DNA from 2 places in the Promicromonospora sp. NPDC019610 genome. Region 2 is predicted to be linked to the other one. Evidence: predicted binding sites of a transcription regulator. Region 2 holds the regulator's gene; the other holds the start of a gene.
The links. The regulator HrcA, encoded in region 2, represses chaperone genes, less so after heat shock. The targets are predictions, from matches to a motif close to TTNGCACTCGNNNNNNNCGAGTGCNAA.
Positions count from the first base shown of each region.

Region 1 (7,337 bases), on a different contig from region 2:
GGCGCCCGCGGGCTCCGGCTTGTCGGCGACGACGGCCTCGGTGGTGAGGAACAGCGCGGCGATCGACGCGGCGTTCTGCAGCGCCGAGCGGGTCACCTTGACCGGGTCGTTGACGCCCGCCGCGAGCAGGTCCTCGTACACGCCGGTCGCGGCGTTCAGGCCCTGGCCGGCAGGAAGGTTGCGCACCTTCTCCGCCACGACGCCGCCCTCGAGGCCGGCGTTCACGGCGATCTGCTTCAGCGGGGCGTCGATCGCGGCACGCACGATCGCGGCACCGGTCGCCTCGTCACCCTCGAGCTCGAGCTTGGCGAACGCGACGGCACCGGCCTGGATGAGGGCCACGCCACCACCGGCGACGATGCCCTCCTCGACGGCAGCCTTCGCATTGCGGACGGCGTCCTCGATGCGGTGCTTGCGCTCCTTGAGCTCCACCTCGGTGGCCGCGCCGGCCTTGATGACGGCCACGCCGCCGGCCAGCTTGGCGAGGCGCTCCTGCAGCTTCTCGCGGTCGTAGTCCGAGTCGGACTTGTCGATCTCGCTGCGGATCTGGTTCACGCGACCGGCGATGAGGTCGGCGTCGCCGGCACCCTCGACGATCGTGGTCTCGTCCTTGGTGACGACGACCTTGCGCGCCTGGCCCAGCTCCTCGAGCGTGGCGTTCTCCAGCTTGAGGCCCACCGTCTCGGTGATGACCTGGCCGCCGGTCAGGATCGCGATGTCCTGCAGCATGGCCTTGCGGCGGTCGCCGAAGCCCGGGGCCTTGACGGCGACGGACTTGAAGGTGCCACGGATCTTGTTCAGCACCAGGGTCGCCAGGGCCTCGCCCTCGACGTCCTCGGCGATGATGAGGAGCGACTTGCCCGACTTCATGACCTGGTCGAGCAGCGGCAGCATGTCCTTGACGTTCGAGATCTTCGACTCGACGATCAGGACGTACGGGTCCTCGAGCACGGCCTCCTGGCGCTCGGGGTCCGTCTCGAAGTAGCGGGCCAGGAAGCCCTTGTCGAAGCGCATACCCTCGGTGAGCTCGAGCTCGAGGCCGAAGGTGTTCGACTCCTCGACGGTGATGACGCCTTCCTTGCCCACCTTGTCGAGGGCCTCGGCGATGAGCTCGCCGATCGCCGGGTCGCCGGCCGAGATCGCGGCCGTGGCGGCGATCTCTTCCTTCGTCTCGATCTCCTTGGCGGCGTTCAGCAGCTGCTCGGTGACGGCCTCGGTGGCCTTCTCGATGCCGCGCTTGACGGCGATCGGGTTGGCACCGGCGGCAACGACACGCAGGCCCTCCTTCACGAGCGCCTGGGCGAGCACGGTGGCGGTGGTGGTGCCGTCACCCGCGACGTCGTCCGTCTTCTTGGCGACCTCCTTGACGAGCTCCGCACCGATCCGCTCGTAGGGGTCCTCGAGCTCGATCTCCTTGGCGATGGAGACACCGTCGTTGGTGATCGTGGGGGCGCCCCACTTCTTGTCCAGAACCACGTTGCGGCCCTTGGGGCCGAGCGTGACCTTCACCGTGTCGGCGAGCTGGTTGAGCCCGCGCTCCATGCTCCGACGAGCAACCTCGTCGAAAGCGATGATCTTGGCCATGGGGATGAATCCTCCGCTGGTGGCTTGTCCAGGCCGGCCGGTGCCCGCGACGGACGGCAACCGCCTCGACGAACCATGTCTCGCCGCGGCAGGAGGCCTCACCATTCGACCCTGCTGTCACTCTCCAACGGAGAGTGCTAAGACATTATTGGCACTCGGACCTTGAGAGTGCAAGGCGCGTACACCGCGGGCGAACGCGGGGCGACTACCCCGGCGCCAGCCCCGGCACGTGGCGGACGTCGAACTCCCGCACCAGCGCCCGCCGCGCGGCGTGCCACCCGCCCATGCCGTGCACTCCCGGGCCCGGCGGCGTCGACGCCGAGCAGAGGTACACCCCCTCGGCGACCTGGTAGGGGTCGGGAGCGAGGGTCGGCCGCGCGATCATCTGCCACATGCTCGCGGCGCCCGCGGAGATGTCGCCGCCCGGGTAGTTCTGGTTGTGCCGCTGCATCTGGTCGGCGGGTATGCACCGCGCGCCGACGACGACGTCGCGGAAGCCGGGCGCGAAGCGCTCGATCTGGCGCGTGACGGCCTCGGTGAGGTCGTGCGTCGAGCCGGCGGGTACGTGGGCGTAGGTCCACAGCGGCCGCGTGGCGCCGCGCACCCGGCCGGGATCGGCCACGCCCGGGTCGCTGAGCAGGACCATCGGGTGGTCGGGATGCACCCCGTGCGCGACGGCGTCCTCCGCGATCACCATCTCCGCGCGCGTCCCGCCCACGTGCACGGTCGACGCGCGTCCGACGTCGGGCGCCGCCCAGGGGACGGGGCCCGACAGGACGAAGTCGACCTTGGCGGCAGCGTTGCCGTACCGGAACCTGCGCAGGGCGGCGCGGCGGGGCGCCCGGATCCGGTCCCCCAGGACCCGCAGCACCGTGGTCGGCGTGGTGTCGAAGAGCACGGCGCGGGCGGGCGGCAGGTCGCGCCAGGCGTCGACCGGGCGGCCGGTCTCGACGGTGCCGCCGTGCGCCCGGAGGTCACGGACCAGGGCGTCGGTGATGGCCTGCGAGCCGCCCACCGGGACGGCCCAGCCGCCGTCGGCGTGCGCGAGGGCGGCGAGGAGCAGCGCGGTACCCGCCCCCGCGTAGGACGGCAGCGGCGTGATGGCGTGCGCCGCGACGCCGGTGAGCAGAGCCTTCGCCTCCTCGGTGAGGAAGCGCCGCTCCCAGCGCGGGCCGCCCTGCTCAAGGAGCGCCGCGCCGAATCGCAGGCCCGGCCGGACCAGGGAGGCCAGGCCCCAGGTCTCCGACGCGTGCGCGCCGTGGTCGCGCACGCCCTCCAGCATGCCGCGCACGGTCCGCTTGTCCCCGAGAGCGAGCGCGGTCACCTGTCGCCAGCTCTCGGCCAGGGGCCTGATCAGGTCGCGCCAGGCGTCGCCGTCGGCCCCGAGGCCGTCGGCGGTCCGGGCCAGGTCGCGCCACGCGATGCCCGCGCGGTCGCCGCCGAGCGGCTGGGCGTAGGCGACCTCGGGCGCGACGAGCTCGACGCCGTGCGCCGGGAGGTCGAAGGCCCGGAAGAACGGCGAGGCCCAGGCCATGGGGTGCACGGCGGAGCAGAGGTCGAAGAGCAGGTCGCCGCCGAGCTCCGGGACGGGGAGCGTGCGCGCGCCACCGCCGATCGTCGGCTGCGCCTCCAGCACGCGGACACCCAGGCCCGCGCGGGCGAGCGTCACCGCGGCCGCCAGGCCGTTCGGCCCGGAGCCCACCACCACCGCGTCGAGGAGCGTCACGCCCCCCATCGAATCACGGGTGCTCGCCGGGCAGGGGGCGCCGGGCGGGAACCAGGGCGAGCAGCCGCGGTACGGGGCGGCTGCTCGGTGGCGTCGGGCTTCGTCGTCCGACGGGGTGCGATACCGGTCGTCGTCGACCGTCCAGTGCGGACGCCGGGGTCTGGGTCCCAGCATCCTCGGGGGGCGGCGGGCGACGGGTGGGCCCTTCCCACCCGTCGTCCCATCGAATCAGAGTGGACGAACCTGCTCTGCCTGCGGACCCTTCTGTCCCTGCCCCACCTCGTACTCGACTTCCTGACCCTCGTCGAGGGACCGGTAGCCATCGCTCTGGATCGCACTGTAGTGAACGAAAAGGTCCTGGCCGCCGGCGGTCGGGGTGATGAAGCCATACCCCTTCTCGGCGTTGAACCACTTGACGGTGCCCTGGGCCATGCGTAGTTCTCCTTGTACCTCTGCACGGGCCACTCGGTCGACCCGTGGTGGTTCGAGCGTAGTGGTCCGTCTCACACCAGGGAAGCCTCAATGCCCGGTATGCGGCATTAAGCGCATGGCGAACGCCCAGGTCAGAGGGCTGCAAACGGACGCTTGTCAAGGAATATCAACGTGGTGGTACGGGCTCAAGCGCTCAACACAGACGGATCACGACCCAACGTGAGGCAGCCCCACAGCATGAGCACGCGACCCTCCCTCGACCAGAGGAAGGGCCGCGCCTGGTTTCGAACTACCCAATCACGTGGCAGCCGCCGCTGTCACCGCCATAGAACCGCGTAACGCTCGCCGTGTTGGGACCGTAGAGACCATCGCGGAAGATCCCGTGGTAATCCTGCATGTTCCAAACCGCAGCAGCAGTCTCCGCCCCGTAATCCCCGTCGCGAACGAGAGTGGTCGCGCCGCTCGGTAGCCCACCCGGGTAACGACTCGCATAGCACTGGTTGTAGGTGAGCTGAATCGCCCTGGTAGCGACGTACGTGTAGTGATCGGGGTTCTGGTAGCACTTGTTGGTGCCGGTCCCCGCCCCGGGAGCGATGTACAACGGCATCCCCTGGATGCTGCCGGAGGCGTTGTTGCAGTAGTTCACGGCCGCAGCGCCCGCACCGACAGTTTCCGCCTGGGCCGGCAGAGCGGCAATCGCTCCGCCCAACAGCAACGCGATCGAGGCGACCAACGCACCCATCACCCGCTCGAACGATCTCATCATCGACACTCCCCAAAAGGGACGCCAGGCCAGCCACTCATCCTGGCATCGCACGAAATGGACGCCCAACGCGTCCACGTCGGAGAGTGTCTGCCAAAACGGACATACCGCTCAAGAGGGGCGTCGGGTGATTTTCTGCCCGTTACCCGTCAGCCCGCGTTGGCTGGCGGAGTCACAAGGATCACCCAGACACCTTCGGTCGGGTGCGCGGCAACATCGTCCGAAGGCTGGACGTTGGCCGGATCCACGCCGAGCACCTCAGCCACAGCAGACGCCGTGTCGGCGCGATCTCCGCCATAGAGGACCGTGTTGGCCGCTACCGAATCAGGTGCTGGACCATTTTCGGCACCGGTGTCCAACGGGTGAATCTCTCCCTCGAAGCCCGCGGCTTGGAGGTTCGTCGCCACAGTGCCAGCCATACCGTCCATACCCTCGCCGCCGTTGTTGTACACACCGATGACAGTCTCGGCGGACTTGTTCGCGCTCGCCGGGTCACCCGGGTACTGCGCTTCGGCGGAGGGCGAGGGGGAAGACGATGCCCCGCCCGTCCCCTCGGCCGACGGCGATGCCGACGGCGAGACGGGTGCCGAGGCCGAGGACGACGGGTCGCCCGACGCCTCTGCCGGGTCGCCGTCGCCGGAGAGCAGTGTGATGCCGCCCCACGCCACGGCGGCGCAGACTACGGCGACCAGCAGGAACGGCCAGGCCGAGCTCCAACCGCTGCGCGGTGCACGGTGCACACCCACTGGTGCGCCCCCGGGGACAGCGACGTCGAACTCGTCGGGCGGGTAGGGGTAGCCACTCTTCGTCACGGCAGAGAGAGTAGCGGGTTGTTGTGACGGATCGGTGCCTTCTCAGTGGTTCTCATCCGCCAGACGACGTGCAGATCGTCCTCTCTGCCGGGTCGACCGGAGCCTGCGCAGACGCTTGACCAGCATCGGGTCGTGCTCCAGGGCGGCCGGGGAGTCGATGAGCGTATTGAGAACCTGGTAATACCGCGTGGCCGTCAGACCGAACAGCTCACGCGCCGCCTCCTCCTTGGCGCCGGCGTACTTCCACCACTGGCGCTCGAACGCGAGGATCTCGCGGTCCCGGTCGGAGAGCCCCTTCTCCGCGCCCGCGACGGGGGCCTCGACATGGGCGACCAGCGTCTCGCCGGTCCCCCCGAGGGTCGGAGGAACTGTCCTGTCGTTCACCTGAATCCTTTTCACGTTGTCTGCACGCCGGACGTCCGCCGGCGCCAAGGGCGGCCCGCGATCGCTACGGCAGGCGCCAGTCGACCGGCTGGGCGCCCTGCTGCTCCAGGAGCGCGTTGGCCCGCGAGAACGGCCTGGAGCCGAAGAATCCGCTGCGCGCCGACAGCGGTGACGGGTGCGCGCTCTCGACCACGGGGACGTCGCCCAGCCACGCCTTGAGGTTGCGCGCCTTCGCGCCCCACAGGATCGCCACGAGGGGCCCGCCACGGGCCACCAGCGCGCGGATCGCGGCCTCCGTGACCTCCTCCCAACCCTTGCCCGCGTGCGAGTCCGAGGAGCCGGGGCGGCAGGTCAGCGTCCTGTTCAGCAGCATGACGCCCTGGTCGGCCCAGGGCCGGAGGTCGCCGTTCGACGGGAGCGGCAGGCCGAGGTCTTCCTGCAGCTCCTTGTAGATGTTGACCAGCGAGCGCGGGACCGGCCGCACGTCCGGCTGGACCGAGAAGGACAGGCCCATCGCGTGCCCCGGCGTCGGGTACGGGTCCTGGCCCACGATCAGCACGCGCACGTCCGCGAGCGGACGCTTGAACGCGGCGAGCACGTTCTCCCCCGCCGGGACGTAGGTGCGCCCCTCGGCGACCTCGGCTCGGAGGAAGTCGCCCATCGCATGGATGCGGGGCTCGACGTCGGCCAGCGCCTCGGCCCAGTCCGGCGCGATGACCTGCGACAACGGGGGCCGGCCAGCGGCATCGGCGGCGTCGGCAGGGGGTGTCGGGTTCACGATGGTCTCCACGCTCAGGAGGTTACCGGGACACACTGACAGCGACCGTCTGTGCTGCCCGACACACCCACTTGTGACGACTCTTCACCGCGTTGGCGCAACAATGAGGACCGTGAGCGCGACGACCCCAGAACCGGAAGGCCCCTCCACGACCCCCACCGCGACCGCCCCCGTCCGCTGGACGCGGTACATCGCCATGGGCGACTCCTTCTCGGAGGGCCTGTGGGACCCCTATCCCGACGCCCCGGACGTGCAGCGCGGCTGGGCTGACAACCTGGCAGCCGCGCTCTCCGCCCGCCGCATCGCGGCAGGCGAGGCGCCGCTGGAGTACGCGAACCTCGCGATCCGGGGCCGCAAGCTGCGCCCGATCGTCGCCGAGCAGCTCGGGGTCACCCTCGACGCCCAGCCGGACCTCGTCTCGCTGGTCGCGGGCGGCAACGACATCCTGCGGGCCACGGCCGACATCGACGCGATCTCGGCCGCGCTGGAGGACGCCGTCGCCACGCTCCGCGCCACCGGCGCCGACGTGCTGATGGGCACCGGCTTCAAGGCAGGCGCCGCCCTGAGCTGGACCAACGGCCGCGTGGGCATCTTCAACGCGAACGTCTGGTCGATCGCCCGGCGCCACGACGCGCACGTGGTGGACCTGTGGGGCATGCGCTCCCTGGCCGACCTTCGCCTCTGGTCCTCCGACCGCATCCACCTCACCCCCGAGGGGCACCAGCGGGTGGCGAACGCCGCGCTGGTCGCGCTCGGCCTCGAGCCGGACGACGCCGCCTACGACGTGCCCCTCGACGCCGCACCGCCCGTGGCCTTCCGCGAGACGGCGCGTGCCAACGCCGCCTGGATGCGCCAGCA
Region 1 is NZ_JBIRXX010000003.1:256,498-263,834, reverse strand. It holds gene groL (chaperonin GroEL) at 1-1,584, opposite strand, end outside; gene ACH45N_RS22400 (phytoene desaturase family protein) at 1,790-3,319, opposite strand; gene ACH45N_RS22395 (cold-shock protein) at 3,539-3,742, opposite strand; gene ACH45N_RS22390 (peptidoglycan-binding protein) at 4,032-4,583, opposite strand; gene ACH45N_RS22385 (LytR C-terminal domain-containing protein) at 4,655-5,317, opposite strand; gene ACH45N_RS22380 (DUF3263 domain-containing protein) at 5,360-5,653, opposite strand; gene ACH45N_RS22375 (uracil-DNA glycosylase) at 5,766-6,428, opposite strand; gene ACH45N_RS22370 (SGNH/GDSL hydrolase family protein) at 6,583-7,337, shown strand, end outside.
Region 1: a site for HrcA is predicted at 1,733-1,759, ahead of groL (chaperonin GroEL). Genes of this name have one in related genera too.

Region 2 (7,337 bases):
CGGCCGCGCCGGCCGAGACCGACACGCCGGCCGAGACCGCCGTCGACACCGCGGCCGCGGCCGCCGTCGACACCGCGGCCGATGCCGCCTCCGACATCGCGGCCGCGGCCGAGACCCCGGACGACCTGCAGCGGATCGAGGGCATCGGGCCGAAGATCGCGGCCGCGCTGGCGGCCGCCGGCTACCCGACGTACGCGAAGATCGCGGCGGCGTCCGAGGACGAGCTGCGCCAGGCCGTCGCGGGCCAGGGCATCAAGTTCGCGCCGGCGGCCAGCAGCTGGGCCGACCAGGCGCAGTACCTCGTCGACAACGACGCCGCCGGCCTGGAGGAGTACCAGGACTACCTCGTGGGCGGCCAGGAGCGGCGCGCGAAGTTCAACGAGAACGTGGACTACACGGACGTCGACGAGGTCGAGGGCGCCGAGGCCAAGGCCGCCGCGCTCGCCGCGGACGAGGCCGCCGCCGCGGCGGAGACCACCCCGGAACCCGAACCCGAGCCCGAGCCCGAGCCCGAGCCGCAGGATCTCCAGCGGATCGAGGGCATCGGACCCAAGATCGAGACCGCCCTCAAGGCCGCCGGCTACACCACGTACGCCAAGGTCGCGGGCGCGAGCGAGGACGAGCTGCGCGAGGCGCTCACCGCGAGCGGCATCACCTTCGCCCCGGCCGCCACGAGCTGGGCCGACCAGGCGCAGTACCTGGTGGACGGCGACGAGGACGGCCTGCGCGAGTTCCAGGACTACCTGATCGGCGGCCAGGACCGCGCCTCGAAGTTCAAGGAGAACGTCGACTACGCCGACGTCGACGAGATCGAGGGCGCCGAGGCCAAGGCCGCGGCCATCGCCGAGGACGAGGCGGAGGCCGCCGCGACCCCGGAGCCGGACAGCGCGCCGGAGCCCGAGCCCGCCCCCGCCGTCGAGCCGGAGCCCGCGGCCGCCGCCGTCGAGCCCGAGCCCGCGCCCGAGCCGCAGGACCTGCAGCGGATCGAGGGCATCGGGCCCAAGATCGAGTCCACCCTGAAGGCCGCGGGCTACGCGACGTACGCGAAGATCGCGGGCGCGACCGAGGACGAGCTGCGCGCGGCGCTCGCCACGGGCGGCGTCACGTTCGCCCCGGCGGCCGTGAGCTGGGCCGAGCAGGCGCAGTACCTGGCCGACGGCGACGAGGACGGCCTGCAGGAGTTCCAGGACTACCTGATCGGCGGCCAGGACCGCCGGGCCCGGTTCAAGGAGAACGTCGACTACACCGACGTGGACGAGATCGAGGGCGCCGAGGCCAAGGCCGAGGCGATCGCCGAGGACGAGGCCAAGGCCGCGGCCGCCGACGGTGACGCCGAGCCCACGCAGTCCGAGGTGAAGGCATGAACCTGAAGGTCGTGCTGCCCCCGGTGATCATCGTGGTCCTCGGGATGGGTGCCCTGTCGGGTGTCCAGAACACGGGCTTCCGCGAGCACATCGAGTCCACGCTGACGGAGAGCGCGCAGGGGGCCCTCTCCGCGGCGGGGCTCGACGGGGTGGACGTCTCGTTCGCGGGGCGCGACGCCGACGTGACCGCGCCGACGGACGCCGAGGCGCTGGCGGCCGCCGACGTCGTCGGCGGGGTCGAGGGCGTCCGGGCCGCCGCGGCCTACGGCCCCGACGGGCTGGTCTCCCCGGAGGACGGCGCGGCGGAGGACGGCGCGGCGGAGAACGACGCGGACACGGCAGAGCACGCCGCGACGGAGGCGTTGGCCGAGGCGACGACCTCACCCGAGCCGACCGCGACGCCGTCGGACAGCGAGACGAAGGACGCCGGGGACGACACGAAGAAGGACGACGACAAGAAGGACGAGCCGAGGCGCGAGCCGACCCGCGAGGAGCGGGAGAAGGCGCAGGAGGACCTCGTCGAGATCCCGAACATCACGTTCGTCACGGACAGCGCGCGGCTGACCAAGGACGGCCGCACGGTGGTGAAGGAGGCCGCCGAGGTGCTCGCGGAACACCTGGAGGTCGAGGTCCGCGTCGAGGGGCACACCGACTCGGTCGGCACCGAGGCGCACAACCAGCGGCTGAGCGAGCGCCGGGCGGAGGCCGTGGTCGACGAGCTCGTGGAGCTGGGCGTGGACCGCGACCGGCTGACGTGGAAGGGCTTCGGCGAGTCCGACCCGCTGGTCGTCCCGCGCACGTTCGCGGACCTGGAGAAGAACCGCCGCGTGGAGTTCGACGTCACCAACTGACCCCACTCGCCCGCCACCTCGTTGAGTGCTGGGTATTTGTTGCTCTGGAGCCTCCAGAGCAACAAATACCCAGCACTCAACGGTTTCGCGGGGGTGGGGTTACCAGCGGCCCAGGCGGTCGCTCAGGAGGGCTATCGCGATCGGGCCCGCCGTCGACGTGCGGAGCACGTGGGGCCCCAGGCGGGCCGTGACCGCACCCGCCTCCGTGAGCACGGCGACCTCGGCCTCCGAGATCCCGCCCTCGGGTCCGACGACGAGGAGCAGGGCCCCGGCGTCGGGCAGCGGGACCGCCGACAGGCCCGTCGTCGCCTCCTCGTGCAGCACCACCACGGCGCCGCCCGCGGCGACCACGTCGCGGGTGCGGGCCGCGAGCTGCTTGGTGCTCAGGGACACGTCGACGTCGGGGATGCGCGCCCGACGGGCCTGCTTGGTCGCGGCCCGGACGGTGCTGATCCAGCGGGCCCGTGACTTGGCGGCACGGTCCCCGCGCCACACCACGACGGACCGCTCGGCCTGCCAGGGGATGATCGCGTCCACCCCGGTCTCCGTGGCGGCCTCGATCGCCATCTCGTCGCGGTCGCCCTTGGCGAGGGCCTGCACGAGCGTCACGACGACGTCGGGCACGGGCTCGACGACGGCCTGCTCGACGCGCAGGTGCACCTCGGCGCCGTGCACGGCCTCGACGACGGTCCGCAGGCGCACGCCCGCGCCGTCGACCACGTCGATCCGCTCCCCCGGCCCGCGCCGCTGGACGACGCCGGCGTGCCGGCCCTCGGCGCCGTCGAGCACGTACAGCGCACCCGCGCCGTACTCGGACAGCGGGTGGGCGGCGGACGCCTCGGCGAGAAAGACTGGCGCGCTCATCGGTGCGCGGTCAGCGCCCGCTGAGCTTGTCGCGCAGGCGCGAGAAGACGCCGCCCTGGACCGTCGCGAGCCGCGGCTCGGGCCGCTCCTCGCCGCGCAGCGCCGCGAGCTGCTGCATCAGCGCGGTCTGCTCCTCGTCGAGGCTCGTGGGGACCTGGACCTCGATGTGCACGTTGAGGTCGCCGCGCCCGTTGGAGTGCAGGTGCCCCACGCCGAGGCCCTTGAGGGTCATGACCTGGCCGGGCTGCGTGCCGGGGCGCAGGTCGATCTCCTGGAGGCCGTCCAGCGTGTCGAGCTCGAGCACGGTGCCGAGGGCGGCCGCCGTCATCGGCACCTGGAGGGTGCAGTGCAGCTCGTCGCCGCGCCGCACGAACGTGTCGTGCGCGCGCTCGCGGATCTCCACGTACAGGTCGCCGGCGGGGCCGCCACCGGGGCCCACCTCGCCCTGAGCGGAGAGCTTGATGCGCGTGCCGGTGTCGACGCCGGCGGGGACGTTGACCGCGACGGTGCGCCGCGAGCGCACGCGGCCCTCGCCGGAGCAGTCGGTGCAGGGCTCGGGGATCACCGTGCCGAAGCCGCCGCAGGCGGAGCACGGCTGGTTGGTCATGACCTGGCCGAGGAACGAGCGGGCGACGCGCTGCACGGAGCCGCGGCCCTGGCAGACGTCGCAGGTGCGGGCGTGGGTGCCCGGCCGCGCGCCGTCGCCGCCGCAGGTGTTGCAGACCACCGCGGTGTCGACCTGGATCTCGCGCTTGGCACCGAACACGGCCTCGGCGAGGTCGAGGTCGAGGCGCACGAGCGCGTCGTTGCCGCGCCGCGCGCGCGGGACCGGGCCGGTCGGCTGCCCGCCGCCGAAGAAGGTCTCGAAGATGTCCTGGAACCCGAACCCGGCGCCGAACCCGCCGCCCGCGCCGCCGCCGGGCGACGTCGGGTCCACACCCATGTCGTACTGCTGGCGCTTGTCGGGGTTGGACAGCACCTCGTACGCGCGCGCGACGTCCTTGAACCGGTCCTCGCCCGCGTCGCCGGCCACGTCCGGGTGCAGCTCGCGGGCCAGCTTGCGGTATGCCTTCTTGATCTGCTCGGGCGAGGCGTCGCGCGGAACACCGAGAATCTCGTAGTAGTCGGTCACAGGTCTCTCTTCGTGATGAGGTGAGTAGTCAGCTGGGCAGCACTCGCGACAGGTAGCGCGCGACGGCGCGGACCGCGGCGATGGTGCCCGGATAGTCCATACGGGTGGGGCCGATCGAGCTCAGGATCGCGACGGTGTCGCCGTCGGACGAGCCGTAGCCGGACGTGACGACGGAGGTCTCCGCCAGTCCCGCCAGCCGGTTCTCGTGTCCGATGCTCACCGCCACCTTGGCGTCGTCGGTCATGTCGGTGAGGAGGCCGAGCAGGACGACCTGCTCCTCGAGCGCCTCCAGGACGGGCCGCAGGCCCTGCTCGAAACGCATGCCGGAACGTGCCAGGTTGGCCTGGCCGGTCAGGACGATCCGCTCCTCGCTCTCCTCGGCGAGCGCGGCGGTGACCACCTCGGCCACAGCCGTCGCCAGGGGGCGGTGCTCGGCCGGCATCGCCTCGGCGACCCCGGCGAACGCGTCACCGAGGTCGGCGAGCCGGCGGCCGGCGGTCGCCGCGTTCAGGCGGGCGCGCAGCTCGCCGAGCGTGCCGTCGTCCAGGTCGACGGGCACGTCGAGGAAGCGCTGCTCCACCCGGCCGGTGTCCGTGATGACGACGACGAGGAGCCGCCCCTCGGCGGTCGGCACGAGCTCCAGGTGCCGCAGCCCGGACCGCCGCAGCGACGGGTACTGGACCACGGCGACCTGGCCGGTGAGCTGGGCGATGAGCCGCCCGGCGCGGGCCACGACGTCGTCCAGGTCGACCGCCTCGGACAGGAAGGTCTCGATGGCCCGCCTCTGCGGGACGGACAGCGGCCGCACCTCGGCGAGCTGGTCCACGAAGAGGCGGTAGCCCTTGTCGGTGGGGATGCGCCCCGCCGAGGTGTGCGGCTGGGCGATGAGCCCGGCCTCCTCCAGGGCGGCCATGTCGTTGCGGACCGTGGCCGGGGAGACGCCGAGCTGGTGGCGCTCCGTGAGAATGCGCGAACCGACGGGCTCCCGTGTGCGGACATAGTCCTCCACGATGGCCCGCAGGACATCGAGTCTGCGTTCCTCGCTCACCGCGCTCACCTCCGTCCCCAGGTAGAACGTCCGGGACGTGCACCCGGGTTCCGGCCCGCTCACCGACACTGCCTTCCAGCACTCTCACCGACCGAGTGCCAATCTTACGCGGCACGCGCCACCCGCCGGGTCGCCGACCCGCCGCTTGCCCCGCACACCCGGGCCGGCCGCGCCGTCCCGCCCCGGCAAACACGCGCCTGACCTGCATGTCCTACCGTTCGCCGAGGGCTGAGCACCGAGCATAGGGCGATGCCTTAGGCGCGCCCACCCCGCATCGCGAACCCGACGCGAAAGATGCGGCGACCGCCCGATCCGCGCGACGTACCTCACAGACGAACCTGGAATCACCGCCGGCGAGGGGCCGGCGGTGACACCGGGAGGAACCACCATGTTCGGTTTTTCGGACTACGCCGAGTACCGCCGCAACGAGCGGGAGCTCGACCAGCGCAACGAGCGGGCCCGCGTGGCCCGGGAGCAGAAGGACGCGGCCCGCCGGCAGGCCGCCGCGCAGCGCACCGCCGAGCGCGGTGCCCGGGCCAAGGCGGCCGACGCCGTCCGGCCGCGGGTCGCCTGATCCCGTAGGGAGGGCGACCGTGCCGGGCGGCGGACAGGCCCGCGAGAGCGGCGGGCCGGCCGACGAGAGGAAACAGAACGACCACGGACCGGCATGGGACGATGAGCCCATGCCGGTCCCCCGTGCCCGCCTGGTGGGCCGAGCCCCCGAGCTCGGCGCGCTCGAGGCCGCTCTCGCCGACGTCCGCTCCGGCGGCAGCCGCACCCTGGTGATCGCCGGCGAGGCCGGGATCGGCAAGACCCGCCTGCTCGACGAGCTCACCTCCCGGGCCGACGGCGCCCACGTGATCGTCGGCCAGTGCGCCGACGAGGGCTCGGGACCGCTCCCCTACGCGGCCCTGGCCGGGCTCCTGAACGGCGTCGTCCGGACGATGGGCCACGAGGCGGTCGTCGCCGCGGCCGGCCCCGCTGCGGGCGCCCTGTCCGCCCTCGCTCCCCAGCTCGTCGCACCCACGCCCGACGCCGGGGCCGACCGAGTCCCCGAGGTCCTCACGGACCTGCTCGCCGGGCTCGCGCGCGAGCGCCCCGTCGTGGTGGTCATCGAGGACCTGCACTGGTCCGACGACGTCACGCGCGCCGTCGCGCTCCGCCTCGCCCGCACCACGCCGCCGGGCCTGCTCCTGCTGCTCACCTACCGCAGCGACGACGTCTCGCGCGCCCACCCCCTGCGCACCGTCATGGCCGAGCTCGACCGGGCCCGCCTCATCACACGCCTCGAGCTGGCCCGCCTGGGCCAGACGGAGATCCGGGAGATGGCGCAGGACCTGCTGGACGCCGGCCTCGACGCCGAGTCGCTCGCCGACCTGGCGGACCGCAGCGAGGGCGTCCCCTTCTACGTCGAGGAGCTGGTCGGCTTCCTCGGCACCGACCTGCCCGACTCGCTGCGCGACATCCTCCTGCTGCGCTACTGGAACCTGAGCCGCGCGGCCCAGGCACTGTGCCGCGTGGTCGCGGCCGCCGGCCCGCGCGTCTGGTACGACGTGCTCGACGACGTCCTCGCGGATCCCTCGACGGGGTCCGGCCCGCGCACCGTCCCCGACGCCGGTCCCGGACCGGACGCCGGCGTCGTCCCGAACACCGGCGTCGAACCGGAGGAGGCGGTCCGCGAGGCGGTCGAGGCACAGGTGCTGGTCGTCACCGAGGTCGGGTACGCGTTCCGGCACGCCCTGGTCCAGGAAGCGGTGTACGCCGAGCTGCTGCCCGGCGAGCGGCGTCGGCTGCACGCCGCCTACGCACGCGCGCTGGAGCAGGCGCTGCACCGGCGCGCCCGGTCGGTCGCGAAGCTGTCCCGCATCGCCGACCACTGGTGGCGCGCCGGGATGCTCGGCAAGGCGCTCGCGGCGGCCGTCGAGGGGCACCGGGCCGCGGCGGATGGGGCGGCGTCGTCCACCGCGGTCGCTCTGGGTGAGCGTGCCCTGGAGCTCTGGGACCAGGTGCCCGACGCCGAGGCCGTGGCCGGCCTGCCGCACCACGAGCTGCTGCGCTCCGTCGCCGAGGCCCTGCGC
Region 2 is NZ_JBIRXX010000004.1:280,417-287,753, reverse strand. It holds gene ACH45N_RS26150 (helix-hairpin-helix domain-containing protein) at 1-1,364, shown strand, start outside; gene ACH45N_RS26145 (OmpA family protein) at 1,361-2,215, shown strand; gene ACH45N_RS26140 (16S rRNA (uracil(1498)-N(3))-methyltransferase) at 2,315-3,079, opposite strand; gene dnaJ (molecular chaperone DnaJ) at 3,090-4,211, opposite strand; gene hrcA (heat-inducible transcriptional repressor HrcA) at 4,240-5,259, opposite strand; gene ACH45N_RS26125 (hypothetical protein) at 5,648-5,833, shown strand; gene ACH45N_RS26120 (AAA family ATPase) at 5,943-7,337, shown strand, end outside.